Regions from separate parts of the Ensifer sp. KUDG1 genome, predicted to be linked through region 2. Evidence: predicted binding sites of a transcription regulator. Region 2 holds the regulator's gene; each other region holds the start of a gene.
What was found. The regulator LexA, encoded in region 2, represses DNA repair genes until DNA is damaged. The targets are predictions, from matches to a motif close to TGTTCNNNNTGTGTTCNG.
Positions count from the first base shown of each region.

Region 1: recA (recombinase RecA) is a predicted target of LexA. The motif match lies at 3,799-3,816, and genes of this name have one in related genera.
Region 3: M2267_RS24160 (ATP-dependent helicase) is a predicted target of LexA. The motif match lies at 2,403-2,420, and genes of this name have one in related genera.

Region 1 is NZ_JBNDIG010000002.1:804,602-809,868, forward strand. Features, by position in the region: gene cckA (cell cycle histidine kinase CckA) at 1-1,539, shown strand, start outside; gene M2267_RS09465 (pseudouridine-5'-phosphate glycosidase) at 1,647-2,576, opposite strand; gene M2267_RS09470 (carbohydrate kinase family protein) at 2,608-3,555, opposite strand; gene recA (recombinase RecA) at 3,875-4,963, shown strand; gene alaS (alanine--tRNA ligase) at 5,195-5,267, shown strand, end outside.
Region 2 is NZ_JBNDIG010000002.1:962,265-967,531, reverse strand. Features, by position in the region: gene M2267_RS10245 (cryptochrome/photolyase family protein) at 1-347, opposite strand, end outside; tRNA gene M2267_RS10240 (tRNA-Asn) at 446-520, opposite strand; gene M2267_RS10235 (hypothetical protein) at 680-973, shown strand; gene M2267_RS10230 (thermonuclease family protein) at 1,189-1,923, shown strand; tRNA gene M2267_RS10225 (tRNA-Cys) at 2,076-2,149, shown strand; gene M2267_RS10220 (hypothetical protein) at 2,359-2,691, shown strand; gene lexA (transcriptional repressor LexA) at 2,777-3,499, opposite strand; gene M2267_RS10210 (hypothetical protein) at 3,736-3,987, opposite strand; gene M2267_RS10205 (hypothetical protein) at 4,261-4,989, shown strand; gene M2267_RS10200 (hypothetical protein) at 5,108-5,267, shown strand, end outside.
Region 3 is NZ_JBNDIG010000011.1:17,037-22,303, forward strand. Features, by position in the region: gene M2267_RS24155 (hypothetical protein) at 41-208, shown strand; gene M2267_RS24160 (ATP-dependent helicase) at 268-2,337, opposite strand; gene M2267_RS24165 (hypothetical protein) at 2,679-2,858, shown strand; gene M2267_RS24170 (hypothetical protein) at 3,047-3,355, opposite strand; gene cysG (siroheme synthase CysG) at 3,355-4,827, opposite strand; gene M2267_RS24180 (molybdopterin-dependent oxidoreductase) at 4,799-5,267, opposite strand, start outside.

The DNA of each region.
Region 1 (5,267 bases), 160 kb from region 2:
GGCCGGATCCTGCGCACCAACGCGCCGTTCCTGAAGCTGTTCTCCGGCCTCGTCTCGCAGGATGACGTCGAGCGCGGCGCGCTGATTGATGCCGTGGTGCACGAAACCGAGAAGCTTCGCCTGCACGATGCGCTTGCGGCCGCCAAGGACCGGCAGGGCGACATCGCACCGATCGACGCGCTGCATCCGACCGATGGCGAGCGCCATTTCCGCTTCTACGTCAATGCCGTGATCGACCAGACCGACCAGGCGCCGGAGGAAGCGGCGATCATCTACGCGCTGGAGATTACCGAGCAGAAAGCGCTCGAAAACCAGATGGCGCAGACGCAGAAGATGAACGCCGTGGGCACGCTTGCCGGCGGCATCGCGCACGACTTCAACAACGTCTTGACCGCGATCCTGCTGTCGTCCGACCACCTGCTTCTGTCCGCCCGCCCGGCCGACCCGAGCTTTGCCGACCTGATGGAGATCAAGCGCAACGCCAACCGTGCCGCAGTTCTCGTTCGGCAGCTGCTTGCCTTCTCGCGCAAGCAGACGATGCGGCCGACGGTGCTCAACATGACCGACGTCATCGGCGACCTGCGCATGCTGGTCGACCGCATGACCGGAACCAACGTCAAGGTCGAGGTCGATTATGGCCGCGATCTCTGGCCGGTCCGGACCGATCTCGGCCAGTTCGAACAGGTGCTGCTAAACCTTGCCGTCAATGCGCGTGACGCGATGCCCCAAGGCGGCATCATCACACTTCGCACCCGCAACCTGCCGGCGGAGGAGGTCTCGGCCTTCGGACGGCGCGAACTGCCGGACGAAGACTTCGTGATGGTCGAAGTTTCCGACCAGGGAACCGGTATTCCACCTGAGATCCTCGACAAGATCTTCGAGCCGTTCTTTACGACCAAGGAGGTCGGCAAGGGCACCGGTCTCGGCCTGTCGATGGTCTATGGCATCGTCAAGCAGTCGGGCGGCTACATCTATCCGGAATCGGAAGTCGGCAAGGGCACGACCTTCCGCATCCTTCTGCCCCGCCACATCGAGGTGCCGGTCGCTGCGGAAGAGACCGCACAGGCCGGGACAACGCCCGCGACCAATACGATGGCTGTTGCCGCGCCGGCCGCTCAGGCAGTTGCAGCACCCGCTGCGAAGCAGGAAGAGCCGACCGATCTCACCGGGGATTCGGCCGTGGTGCTGTTGGTCGAAGACGAGGAGGCCGTGCGTCGCGGCGGCAAGCGCATGCTGGAAACGCGCGGATACACCGTCTATGAGGCCGGCTCCGGCGTCGAGGCGCTCGATATCATGGACGAGCTCAACGGCGCCGTCGATATCGTGGTATCCGACGTGGTGATGCCGGAAATGGACGGACCGACGCTTCTGACCGAACTCAGGAAGAAGTATCCGGACCTGAAGTTCATCTTCGTTTCCGGTTATGCCGAAGACGCCTTTGCCCGCAACCTGCCGGCGGACGCCAAGTTCGGCTTCCTGCCGAAGCCGTTCTCGCTGAAGCAACTGGCCGTCGCCGTGCGCGAAATGCTCGATTCCTAAGCCTGGTAGGTCTAAACCTCTCTTGAGCGATCCCGGTGAACTCCGGACACGAAAAAGCCCGGCGAAATGATCGCCGGGCTTTTTTGTTCGTCCAAGCCTGTCCGAGATTACTTCGCGTTCAACGCAACGGCGATCTCGCCGGCAAGCCGGGCATTGTTCTCGACCAGCGCAATGTTGGTCTCGAGGCTGCGGCCCTCGGTCATTTCGAAGAGGTTGCTGAGCAGATAGGGCGTGACCGCCTTGCCCGTGATCTCGTCGTTTTCAGCATTGTCGAGCGCGCGGGCGATGTAGATTTCCATCTCTTCGCGCGGGATCTCGGCAGCTTCCGGAACCGGGTTGGCGACCAGCATGCCGCCTTCGACGCCGAGCTGCTCGCGCATGGTCTGGAAGTTGGCGATGGCCGCCGGGCTGTTCAGCATCAGCGGGCTCTTCAGGCCGCTGTCGCGCGACCAGAAGGCCGGGAAGATTTCGCTGTCATAGGTGACGACAGGAACGCCGCGGGTTTCGAGTACTTCGAGCGTCTTCGGAATGTCGAGGATCGCCTTGGCGCCGGCGCAGACGACGATGACGCCGGTGCGGGCAAGTTCGTCGAGGTCGGCCGAGATGTCGAAGGAGAGCTCAGCGCCACGGTGCACGCCGCCGATGCCGCCGGTCGCAAAGACGCGGATGCCGGCGCGGGCGGCGGCAATCATCGTCGCGGCAACGGTCGTCGCGCCGGTGCGGCGCTCGGCGATCGCGAAGGCGAGGTCGGCGCGCGAGACCTTCATCGCGCCCTGGGTCTTCGCCAGTTCTTCGAGCTTGGCGTCGTCAAGGCCGATATGCAGTACGCCATGGATGACCGCGATGGTCGCCGGCACGGCACCCTGTTCGCGGATGATCGCTTCAACACTGCGGGCCATGTTCAGGTTGCCCGGGTAGGGCATGCCATGGGTGATGATGGTCGACTCCAGTGCCACGATCGGCGCGCCACGCGCCTTGGCGGCTGCGACCTCGTCGGAATATTCCATCGGCAGGAAGGGGGAAGCGGGTTTGGTCATGGTCTTTCCTTGGGAGTTCTGCTGGCAAATGTCATGACAGCATTTGGGGCGCGGGCACAAGGGCCAGCGCCTGTTCGAGATTGGCCGCGGACATCTCTTCGGATGCGGCCAAGGGAGAGCGCAAGGTGATTTGAGCGGCTGCGATGCCGTGCCGCAGGCACGCGTTGATGGCGTGGCCACCAAGGCGCGCCGAGAGGAATCCGGAGGCGAGCGCGTCGCCGGCGCCGGTGACGTCGGCAAGCGCGGGAAGGGCTGGCGGAACGGCAACGCAGGTGTCTTCGCCGTCGAAGGCGACGACGGCGCGGCCGCCGCGTGTGACAACGCCACCCGTAAGGCCGACGCTTCTCAGCAACGACGGCCACTCATCCGCCTCGGCCGCATCCTTGCCGGTCAGTGCCCGGGCCTCGGACTCGTTCATGAACAGGAACGAGAGATGCGAGAGGCAAGGCCGGTAGCGGATGACCTTGGCCGGCGAAACGGCGATGCCGGCGACGAGGCGACCGTTGCCGGCAGCCGACTGGGCAAGTGCGGCGATGGTTTCTTCCGGCAGGTTGGCGTCGGTCAGCACGAGCTGGCTCGTGGCAATGACCTCGCGCAGCGCCCGTCGTTGCAACTGCCGTGGCGAGAACAGCCGGTAGAGCTCCATGTCGGCAAGCGCAATCACCAGATTGCCGTCGTTTTCAAGGATCGCCGTATAGCTCGGCGTCTGGCGGTCGAGAAAGGTGAGGGGAGTGTCGATGACGCCGGCGGCGGCCGCGGCTGCGGTCACCATCTCGCCGGCCGCATCGCCGCCGCGGGTGCTGATCATGCGCACACTGTGGCCGAGGCGCGCCATGTTGCGCGCGGCATTGAAACCACCTCCGCCCGCTTCTTCGAACCAGCTTCCCGGATTGCTCGATCCTGGCGCTGTCGTTCCCGATATGCGGCCGCGCCTGTCGATATGCGCACCGCCGAAAACGGCGATCTCAGCTTGCGTCATGAATGTTCCTCTGCTTGGCCGATCGGCCGAATATCTGTTGGCATTTTGCAATGCCGCATCGCGAAGCGCCACGCGCCCGAGCCGTCCGAAGTGTCATGCGCCAACGAATCGGCCGGGCCTAACCGGGCAGGTTCGAAGTGCTGGCGCCAACATTCGAAAACTCTGGTTTCGCTCCGTGAACAAGAATCGAACGCATGGTGGATAGCTATTGTTTTTCAATGTGTTGTCGCGCTCTTGCAAATACGGAACAAAACATGTACAAAAACTCCTGCGGCGGCTTCATTGCCTCGGTAGCTTCAATAACCTAAAGGTGGACCAAATGGCACAAAACTCTTTGCGGCTCGTAGAGGACAAATCGGTGGATAAAAGCAAGGCACTTGAAGCGGCACTTTCCCAGATCGAACGTTCGTTCGGCAAGGGATCGATCATGAAGCTCGGTGGGAAGGACAGCATCATTGAGATCGAGACGGTTTCGACCGGCTCTCTCAGCCTCGACATCGCGCTCGGCATTGGCGGCCTGCCGAAGGGCCGTATCGTTGAAATTTACGGCCCGGAAAGCTCGGGTAAGACGACGCTGGCGCTGCAGACCGTTGCGGAAGCTCAGAAGAAGGGCGGCATCTGCGCCTTCGTCGACGCAGAACACGCGCTCGATCCGGTCTATGCCCGCAAGCTCGGCGTCGATCTCGAAAACCTCCTGATCTCGCAGCCCGATACCGGCGAACAGGCGCTTGAGATTACCGACACGCTCGTGCGTTCCGGCGCGATCGATGTTCTCGTCGTCGACTCGGTTGCCGCACTCGTGCCGCGCGCCGAAATCGAAGGCGAAATGGGCGACAGCCTGCCGGGCATGCAAGCCCGCCTGATGAGCCAGGCGCTGCGCAAGCTGACGGCTTCGATCTCCAAGTCGAACTGCATGGTCATCTTCATCAACCAGATCCGCATGAAGATCGGCGTCATGTTCGGTTCGCCGGAAACCACCACCGGCGGCAACGCGCTGAAGTTCTACGCCTCGGTCCGCCTCGACATCCGCCGCATCGGTTCGGTCAAGGAGCGCGAAGAGGTCGTCGGCAACCAGACCCGCGTCAAGGTCGTCAAGAACAAGATGGCGCCTCCCTTCAAGCAGGTCGAATTCGACATCATGTATGGCGAAGGCGTATCGAAGACCGGTGAACTGGTCGACCTCGGCGTCAAGGCCGGCATCGTCGAGAAGTCGGGCGCCTGGTTCTCCTACAACAGCCAGCGTCTCGGCCAGGGCCGCGAGAACGCCAAGACGTTCCTGCGCGACAATCCGGATCTCGCACGCGAGATCGAGACGGCGCTGCGCCAGAACGCTGGCCTGATCGCCGACCGGTTCCTTGAGAATGGCGGTCCGGAAGCGGACGACGGCGACGAGCCGCCGGAAGCATAAGCCGCTCGGTCCACTGAGGTTACCCAAAAACCGGTCGCCCCATGGGCGGCCGGTTTTTTGCTGGCGTCTGGACAGTCGGATATGTGAGCGATAAAAGCCTTTGGTTCCGGCGACCCAGCGCGTTGGAGGGTGCGGTCACCGTGGGCGGCTGCAGGGTTTAGGGACAATGGCTTAGTGGCGCGGCGTGGGCCGGACCCGGGCCGGAATCGGTGCTTAAGAATAGGACGCAAGATGAGCGGCGTGAATGAAATCCGGTCGACCTTTCTCGACTATTTCCGCAGGAACGGTCACGAGGTCGTGTCGT
Region 2 (5,267 bases):
AGCGCGGTATCCGTGGCGATGCCGCTCGGGTCGTAGCGGCGGTTCCAGTAGATGCGCTCCGCGCCGCTTGCGCGCGCGATCTCGACGATCACGTCCAGCGGCGTGCCTGATCGAAGAACGAGGCTTGAAGCGCACTCGGTAAGACTTGCGCCCAAAGCTTCAAGCGAATGGTGCAGCCACCACTCCTGAGCCGCGCCGAGCGGACCGTTGCCGCTGTCGGCGGGTTCGCGAATATAGAGGGGAATGACGGCGGCTTCGCCGGCAGCGGCCGAAAGGGCGCGATTGTCGGCCAGGCGAAGATCCTTGCGGAACCAGACGATGATGGGCGGCGCCGCGGCCTTTGTCATGGAGAACCATCGGGAGGTTGGGGATTGATCACCCAGGGAACATAGGTGCAAAATGAAAAAGAGCCATTCGCATCGCTGCAAATGGCTCTTTTAGAAAGTGGCTCCCCGGGCCGGATTCGAACCGGCGACCTGTCGATTAACAGTCGAATGCTCTACCGCTGAGCTACCAGGGATCATCCGCGCCGCTGTTGTGCTGTGCGCTTCAGAAGTGAGGCTGCTAATACGCATGCTTTTCTGATTTGCCAAGCGCTTTTTTCAAAAAAAATGACAAGTTCCGTTGCGAGGCTGTGGAGAAGTCCCCAATTGTGGGAAAACACGCCGGATAGGGAATGATGAATAAAAACAGGAAGCAGATGCATTTCGGCATTGATCCGCAGACACGACAGATCGTGCTGGGCAAATGGCGCATCGCGCTGCCCGACTCTCCGCTCTTGCGCATCCTGCTGGGTTCGCTGCTGGTGTTCTGCGGTTTTCTCGGCTTCCTGCCCGTGCTGGGCTTCTGGATGATACCGCTGGGCCTGATCGTGCTTTCCCACGACATTCCCTCGGTTCGCCGCCGTCGTCGTCGCCTGGCCGTCTGGTGGGCGCGCTGGCGCGGGAAAACCAATTCCTCGAAGGGTTCCTGAGCCGAACGCCGTTTGCCGCTCCTCTTGTTGCGGGCAGGGGCCGTTCCCAGTCCTTCGGGCGGTCGCGGTTCGATTCCCGAATATTTCAAGAACCGCCGTGATGCTCAGGGCGAATGACCGGTTCGTCGCAGGCTTCCCCTCTGTTGGGGTACCCTCGAAAACTTTTCGGCAACCCATCAAACGCATAATGCGGTCTCGAATCAGGATGGGGACCGATGGCCAAAGCCACTACGAAACGTCGACGCCGCAGTTCGGGCAGAAGCAGCAGCAAGCAGGGCGGCATGGCGCCGTGGTATCTGGCCGCAGCGCTCACCCTTGGCGGCGTCATGGCCTATGACCATCGCGCCGAGTTGCGGCACTGGCCCGTGGTTTCCGATGTCGTGGCTTTTGCGTCGCGAACGGAAACGAAGCCGAAGCCTCCGCGTGCCGTTCCTGAAGCGCAGGAGCGCGTCGCGCATCAGGCGGACAGGCACAAGCCTAATCCGAAGCCCGACCCGGTCACGAAGGTCGCCCTGGCCGCACCGGTGCCGTCGGTGAATGTCGGCGTCACGCCGCCAACCCCCGTCGTGCGGCCGAATGAAGAGGTGAAGACGGCGTCCATCCGCACCGACCAGTTTTATTTCTGCGGCATTCGCAACGACAACTGCGTGATCGATGGCTCCACCTTCGTCTTTCATGGCGAGACGATCCGTGTCGCCGACGTCGATGCGCCGCGAATCCGCCAGGCAAGCTGCGACAAGGAGCGTTCGCGCGGCTTCTACGCCAAGCAGCGCCTGCGCGAGTTGCTGAACGCGGGCGACTTCAAGCTGGTTTCGGCAGGCGGGCGATCAGACGCCAAGGCCGGCGAAAAACTGCGCCTGGTTACCCGTGGCGATCAATCTCTTGGACGCGTGCTTGTCTCCGAGGGGCTCGTGCGCCCGTGGGATGGACGCCCGACGCCCTGGTGCTGAGATCAACCGGGAGCCGATCGGCGGGCATCGGCGATCGTTCTGTGGAAAGTATCTATCCAACAAATCGACGGCGCGTTTTTCAGAAAATGCCTCTTGCGGTTTTTCTGCAATCATTCTAAATCCGCGCCAACGCTTGGTTATCCGAGCTGTGAGGCCTCGTGGCGGAGTGGTGACGCAGAGGACTGCAAATCCTTGTACCCCGGTTCAATTCCGGGCGAGGCCTCCAAAAATCTCACCTCGTTTGAATTGGTTTGACGTTCTGCCTTAGGGCAGCGCGGGTCGTTTCGCGACCCCACGTCCGCGCAAGCCACGTCTCCTATGCCTCCGTCGGATCTTATCGCTTCGGTGAAATCGGTAGAGGGGGAACGATGACTCCGCTGAGATCAGCCGCATCGGTAGCGTCCGTCAACATTAAGAACGGAGGCAATGGCATCAATGAAAAAGAGACTGATCCTGACGGCGTTGGCGTGTTTTGCGGCGACCGCTATTGAGGCGCACGCTGACGACCTGGTTTTCCAGCTGAAGAACAACACCAGCGTGGTACTGACGAACTTCTATACGTCACCGGTCGGCGTCAATGAGTGGGAAGACGATGTTTTCGGTCGGCAGGTCCTGAACCCCGGCGAGAGCATGGAGATCACCATTGCCGACGGGCGGGACGTCTGCAAATACGACATGCGATTCGAATTCGAGGAGGGCTCGGCCCTCGATACGACCGAGGACACGCAGGATCTCTGCGAGCTCGGAGAATATACGATCCACGAATAGACGATCTGGATTTCACCCGAAATGGAAAGAGCCTCGCCAATTGCCTTGGCGAGGCTCTTTTTTGATCCGGTGTTCTGCCTGCAGCTCAATGGTAGCGGCGGATCAGCCCGACAAGCTTGCCCTGGATCTTCACGCGATCCGGTCCGAAGATGCGCGTCTCGTAGGCGGGGTTGGCGGCTTCGAGCGCAATCGACGCGCCCTTGCGACGGAAGCGCTTCAGCGTCGCTTCCTCGTCGTCCACGAGCGCCACGATGATGTCGCCGGGATTGGCCGAGTTGCCGTTGCGGATGATCACCGTGTCGCCATCGAAGATGCCGGCCTCGATCATCGAATCGCCCTTCACTTCAAGGGCGTAATGTTCGCCGCTGCCGATCATGTCGAGCGGCACGGTGATGTCATGGGTGTTGTTCTGGATTGCCGAGATCGGAACGCCGGCAGCGATGCGCCCCATCACCGGGACGGAAACTGACGTGCTTTCGGCAACTGGGGCGGGCTTCGGCGCGGCAGGAGCGGCCGCCGGCGGCTTTCCAAGGCTGCCTTCGATCACGCTCGGCGAGAAGCCTCTGCGCGGCTGCTGCTGGCCGGCGGCGTAGGCTTCCGGAAGCTTGATGACTTCGAGCGCGCGCGCCCGGTTCGGCAGCCGGCGAATGAAGCCGCGTTCTTCGAGCGCGGTGATCAAACGGTGGATGCCGGACTTCGACGCCAGGTCGAGCGCATCCTTCATTTCATCGAATGACGGCGGTACGCCCGACTCCTTCATGCGTTCGTGAATGAACAGAAGCAATTCCTGTTGCTTGCGGGTCAGCATGGCACGTCGCTCCAGAGGCGTGAAACAAATCAAGAACAGACACTATCTGTTCCATATGTGTTCCGCAAGTGCCTAAAATTCCGTGAATTCAGGCAATTGGCCGCTTCTGCGGGTGTCGATCGGTCACTTTTGCGGGAGCAGGGCGCCTATCGGCGACGGTGCGTGCCAAAAACGCGCCGGCAGGCACCAGTCGCGCAGCTGATTCGAGCGAATCACGGGGCTCTATGAGGAGAGATTTAGGTCGCTTGCGAGGTCGAGCAGGCGTCCTCGAACTCCTTCACCGTCTCTGCGCTGTTGTCTTCCGGAAGCACCGCGTCGGCCGCGTCGGTCGCGACGGGCGTGTCGCCGTCATAAACGAAGGACTGGATGTAGAACGCCAGCGCGCCCTTCCACACGTTGCGTCCATCGATCTGGTGGCACGGCACGGCCCGTTCGAAATCGGTCTGGAGTTCATCCACCGTCGCAGCGCTGAGCTTGACGTCAGGCATATTGGGCGATGCGACTATCGAAGCGAGAAGCAGGGCGGCAAGCACGGGGAACGTCCACTTGATGAAGGGGTGGCACTACAGGGTGGGAAACGATGTGAACCGTGCTTTCGTTCCGAAGTCCAGCAAGCATGGCGATCACTCTGCCGTGTTCAACAGCTCTTTGCCTGCAGGCTGTGTCTGATTTGCGCCAGCCGCTGCACCTCGAGTTCATCTTGACCGTTCCTCTTGCGACGGGCGAAGAACGCACCGGCACTATCGGCTCTGGGGCCGGGGGTGGGGGATGCGCAAAAATCCCTGCGAGGAAGGGGCTTCACCGTCTCGACAGGAGGTCAAAAAAAGATAACTTTGCGTGGAAAGTGGAGTAATTGCATGCGTAGATTGTCGTTGGTGGTGCTCGGTCTGTTGCTCACGGCCGGAGCGGCGTCTGCTGAAGAAGGGCGTTCGAACATCTGGAAACGGATCAACGCCTGGACGGTGGGGTCCGATCCTTCCCTTGGAGGCTCGTGTTACGCCGCGACGAGCTATGATGCCGGCGCGATCCTTCGTATCGGGTTTTATCCGCGGGGGTCGGCGAACCTGGCGTTTCTTTCGATCGGCAATGCCGAGTGGAAATCCATCGAGCCGCAGCGGGAATATGACGTCGCCCTGCAGCTCGACCGTGGTCGCCAGTGGCCGGCCGTTGCGTTCGGCGTCGATCTTACCGGCGCCAAGGCCCTCGTCGTCAACTTTTCCAACACCGACTTCTTTACCGAATTCGTTCGCAAGAACACCTTGGCGCTGGCCTTCGAGGGACGCGTCGTCGCGAGCCTCAGCCTGCGCGATTCGATGAAGGCGGTGAGCGAGATGTTCAAATGTCAGGAGGCGGTGAGCGCCCTGATCCCGAATGGCGGGCAGGGGGCAGCGAACGATCCCTTTGCTGGCGCCGGTGGCACTGCCCCGAACAACGATCCGTTTGCCGGTGGCGGCCAGACCAAGTCGTCGAAAGATCCTTTTGCCATGTGATGGGCGCGTCCGCTTGCCGCAGAGAGGTGAATATTCCTAAAATGTTGCTGGTATCGGGCTCGGTACCCTCGACAGCGGCGCGGGGACCTATCAAAATGCGGGCAAACGGGGGTTTTGCATGCGTAGATTGCTGGTCGGATTGGTAAGCTGTCTGATCGCCGCGGGATCGGCTGCGGCTGAGGAGTCCGAAATCATCAAGTGGAAGGACGTCGACGGTTGGACCGTTGCATCCGACACCTCGATGGAGGGCTCCTGCTTCATCTCGTCGGAATTCGACG
Region 3 (5,267 bases), on a different contig from region 2:
ACGCGCCGAAACATATACGAATTTACCCGGGTGGGAGCGGATGGACGACAACAACATCATCAAGTTTGAACGACCAAAGCCGAAAAAGGAGGCGAAGCCGGCCAGGCCTGTGCCGCGGAAGGCGTTGATTTGGCTGGCAGTGATCGCGGTCCTGGTTGCAGTGTGGTCGTACTATCAGTTTATCGCGCCGCCGAGCATGCCGGGCTAACAAATCTTCGCGCCGTCTGCGGGTGATCGCACGAACGTGCGGTCCATGACGGCCTTCGCTCACTTCCACATGGAGCGCATGCGGGCGCCGACGTCGATGCGGATCTGCTTGGCGCTTCGCTCGCTGGCGCTTGCCGAAATCTTCGGCCAGCTGGTCGTCTCGAAGAATTGCAGCAATGTCGCCGGAATGAAGCGGGTTCGCGAGGCGTAGACATGCCGGTCGCCCTGGGCGTTCTGACCGTGGGTGAAGAAGCGCTGCGGCGTCACCAGGGACAGATGATCGCGTGCCCGTGTCATGCCGACGTAGAGCAGCCGCCGTTCCTCTTCGAGTTCGGCGGTCGTGCCCACCCCGAGATCGGACGGAATGCAGCCGTCGACGACGTTGAGCATGAAGACCGAGCGCCATTCCTGACCCTTCGCCGAATGGATGGTCGACAGGATCAGGTAGTCCTCGTCGAGCAGCGGCACGCCCGCCTGGTCGCTGGTGGCATCGGGTGGGTCCAGGGTCAGCTCGGTCAGGAAACGTTCGCGGTTCTGGTAGCCGCCGGCAATCTGCTCGAGCTGCAGCAGGTCGGCCTTGCGGGTATCGGCGTCTTCATGGATCCGGTCGAGATGGGGCTCATACCAGGCGCGCGCAGCGCCAATCTCCTGCGGCCATCCAGGCTCGGCCCGTCGTAGGCCGGACACCAGATCGACGAAGCCGGTCCAGTTCTCGCCGGTCTTGGCGGGAGGTGGGATCTCCGCAAGGGCTGCGAGCGGTTCCGGATCGGCGGCGATCGCATCGAGGATCTTTCCGGCGGTCTGCGGGCCAATACCGGGTAGCATCTGTAGCAACCGGAAACCGGCGACGCGGTCACGCGGGTTCTGCGCGAAGCGCAGGACCGCGAGCAGGTCCTTCACATGGGCGCTGTCGAGGAATTTCAGGCCGCCGAACTTCACGAACGGAATGTTGCGCCGAGTGAGTTCGACTTCGAGCGTTCCGCTGTGGTTGGACGAGCGGAATAGAACCGCCTGCTGCTTCAAGGCGATGCCGATCTCACGGCCAGCGAGAACCTGCTCCACGATATAGGCCGCCTGATCCGCTTCGTCCTTGACGGCGACGAGCAACGGTCGTTGCTCCGATTGCCTGTCCGTCCAGAGGTTCTTGGTAAACCGCTCCCGCGCCAGGCCGATCACGCCGTTTGCAGCGGCGAGGATCGGCTGCGTCGAGCGGTAATTCCGGTCGAGGGTGATGACGTCGGCGGGCTCAGGCGAAAAGGCGTTCGGGAAATCGAGAATGTTGCGAACCGTTGCGGCCCGGAAGGAATAGATCGACTGGGCGTCGTCGCCAACGACCGTCAACCCGTGGCCGCCGGGTCTGAGCGCCATCAGGATCGAGGCCTGCAGCCTGTTGGTGTCCTGATACTCGTCAACAAGAACATGATCGAAGCGTCCGCCGACATCTTCGGCAAGCTCCGGATCGGAAACCATCTGCGCCCAGTAGAGCAGGAGATCGTCGTAATCGAGCACATTCTGCGCCTGTTTGGCATCGACGTAGGCCGCAAACAACGCCTTGAGCTGTTCGTCCCAACCGGTGACCCAGGGATAGGCCGTCTTCAGCACGTCGCCAATCGAGCTTTCGGAGTTCACGACGCGCGAATAGATCGAAAGGCAGGTTCCTTTCGTGGGAAACCGGCTTTCCGTCTTCGAGAAGCCGAGCTCGTGGCGCACGAGGTTCATCAGATCGGCGCTGTCTTCCCGGTCGTGGATCGTAAAATCCGGGCCGAGACCGATTTGTTCGGCGTAGATGCGCAGGATCCGGGCGCCGATGCCATGGAAAGTGCCGGCCCAGGAGAGGGCGTCCGTCATGACTGCGGCATTGTCGCCAAGAACCTGGCGGCAGATGCGCGCGACCCGGCGGGTCATCTCGGCCGCTGCGCGTCGAGAAAAGGTCATCAAGAGAACGCGACGCGGATCGGCACCGTTGACGATGAGATGCGCGACCCGGTGGGCGAGTGTATTCGTCTTGCCGGAGCCGGCACCGGCGATGATGAGAAGCGGGCCGCCGACCTGTCCTTCCGGCAAGCCGATACCGTGCTCGACCGCTTCGCGCTGGCGGTCATTGAGTTTTTCGAGATAGGCGGCGCTCATGCGTTCCCGTTCGTTTTCGTCGCACTCCGTCACAGCCCGCATCGATTTGCATCCAAGAGACAGGCAGGAACAAAGAAAGAACTAGCAATTTAGCATCCAGATGAAAACCCTGACGTCGCCGAGTTTCCCTTCTTGCAGCGTCGGAATGTCACTCTTCCAAGGTTTTGATGACCTGTGAGACCGCAGATGGGGTTGTTTGCGACAGTAGGTGTAATCGACCTCATCGACCGATCTATACCTATGGCTGTGCGCCGCACGAAGAACGCGCGACGGCTTGTGGCCTTATATGGTGAATTAGAAATATGCTTTGCTCCTGCGTCCACTCGAAAGAGGAAGAGCACATGGACGAACGGAGCGTTGAAGAGACCTGCGAGGACACCGGCTCGACCGCCGAACTCCAGGAGATTGCCCGCAAGCTGGCGTCGCTCGCCCAAGAGATCAGGTCAATTGCAGCGACCCCGCTCGGCGAGACGGTCGTATTCGACGAAAGCGGCGATAGATCGGAAACGGCCGTCCACTGACCTCGGTGGCCGACGTCGGACGGTCATTCCTCAATTGGGGTATGGCCGTGACCCGCCTGCGCGCTTAGAACCAGCCTACGGTGGCGACCTTGGGATATTCGGGACGTCGATACGAGGCGACGCCTTCGAATATCCCTTGGTGCGACAGCGGACGCCGGTAATTGCTCGTGCGGGCAGCATTGAGCCTGTCACGCCACGACCGTAATCGTCATTTCGATGTAGCCGGCAAGACATAGGGCCGAGGCCAAGATGCGCGGCGTCGATGGCACGGCTTGCATTATTTTCGCCAGGAAGATGCCGCCGGCGATGAGCAATCCGCCGAGAAGCAGACCGTGTTCCGCAACGGCGAGGCCGATGGCGCAGAGGTTCACGGCACTCGCAACCATGGTGAGGGGCGCTGCGGCCAACACAGCGTTCGATTGAGCCAGGAAGATGAGCCTGAAACGCGGCCAGCTGAGGCCGATGGCGAGAACGAGGAACACCAGGGAGATGCCCATCAGCATGCTCCGGCGAGAGTGTGCTTGATCGATCGGGCCTGCTTGTCCCGGGCTGAAAACACGTCGCCGACAGCGATGAGGACAGGGTTGTCGTAGCCGATCTCCACTATACCCTCCGGGATTGTGGCGAGCGTGCCGCGCCAGCTGCGTTCCGTCGGCCGGCTGACATCGCTCATGATCACGGCCGGTGTTTCAGGCGGACGGCCTTCGCCGATAAGCTTTTCGGCAATCAGCCCCGCCGTTCGGCCACCCATGTAAAAGACTGCCGTGCTGCGCGGATCGGCAATGCCTGCCCAGTCGACATCATCGGGCAGGCCGCCGTGGCGGGAATGACCGGTCACCAGCCGAAGCGACTGGGCATAGTCGCGATGGGTCAGCGACAGACCGAGACGGGAGGCCATGGCGCTTGCGGCAGTGATGCCGGGGATAACGTCGACGGGAATGTTTTCGCGGTCGAGATGAGCGATTTCCTCGCCTGCCCTGCCGAAAACCATGGGGTCGCCGGATTTCAGCCGCACCACGCGTTTCCCAGCCTTGGCGAGCTTGACCATCATGGCATTAATGTCTTCCTGCCGGCAGCTTTCGCGGCCGCCGCGCTTTCCGACGAGCATGCGCTTTGCCTCCCGCCGGGCGAGTTCGAGCACGTCCGAAGAAACGAGGTCGTCGAAAAGGATGACATCGGCCGACTGCAGCGCGCGCACGGCCTTCAGCGTCAGGAGTTCGGCATCGCCCGGTCCCGCGCCGACCAAAGTCACGTGACCGATGGCGGGGGCTCCCGCGAGCCTTTCGGCATCAGCAAGAAGCACCCCGCCTACGCCCTCCTCCGGCGTATCCATGGTCGAAAAGACGCGATCGGCAAAACGCTCCCAGAAGAGGCGGCGCCCGGGACCGGGCTCGATCCGGCGGTTCACCGCCCCGCGAAGAGCCTGGGCCAGCGCTGCCCAGGCCTTCAAGCTTTTCGGCAGAAGCGTCTCGATCTTGCGGCGGATCGTCTGGGCGAGGATCGGGGCGGCGCCATCGGTCGAGATTGCAACGATGACGGGCGAGCGGTTGACGATCGAGCCGAACTGGAATTCGCAAAATTCCGGTTTGTCGATGACGTTGACCGGAACGGCGGCCGCGCGGGCGGCCGTGAAGAAGGCACGCGCCTCCGCCTCGTCCTCGCAATCGGCGATGGCAAGCGCGGAGCCGTCAAGATCGGCGGGCGCCCAGCGCCGACGGTGAAGCGCGAAACGGCCTGCCGGGTGTTGCGGGGTGTGGCCGGCAAATGTCGCGAGCGCCTCGTCGTCCCCTTCGGCGTAGAGATCGACGCGGGCGCCGCAGGCGGCCAGAAGCTCGGCCTTCCACAGCGCTCCGTCCGTTGCGCCGGCCACCACGACGCGCCGGCCCTCCAGCGCCCAGAAGACGGGCAGCTTGGCGAGCGCTTCCATCCGGGCAGGTCCGTCACTCTGCGGCTGCTGCAAGACATCCATCGATGATCCCCCTGATTTCGGCGCGGCAGGAGCCGCAATTGGTTCCGGCATTGAGCGTGACGCCAACGGCCTCGACGCTGTGGCAACCGCCGCGTACGGCGGCGACGATCTGGTTGACGCCGACGCCGAAGCAGGAGCAGACGGTGGCGCCGGGATCCGGCTTGTCCGCTCCCGGCCGACCGGCGACGAGCGCGAAGCGCTTGCGCAGATTGGCATGCTCAGCGGCCAGCTGGGCGATCGCCCAGTTGCGTGCGACGGCGACCGGTTCACGCGCCAGGAAGAAGGCTGCGAGAAGCCGTGCGCCGTCGAAGAAGGCGAGCCTGATGTCGCCGGTCTGTGCATCCGCATAGCCGAGCGGCTCCATCCCTTGCGGTATGACAAGAACGCGGCGGCACCAAGAGGCCCAGTCGTCCACCGGCTCTGTAAAAGCCAGTTCCAAC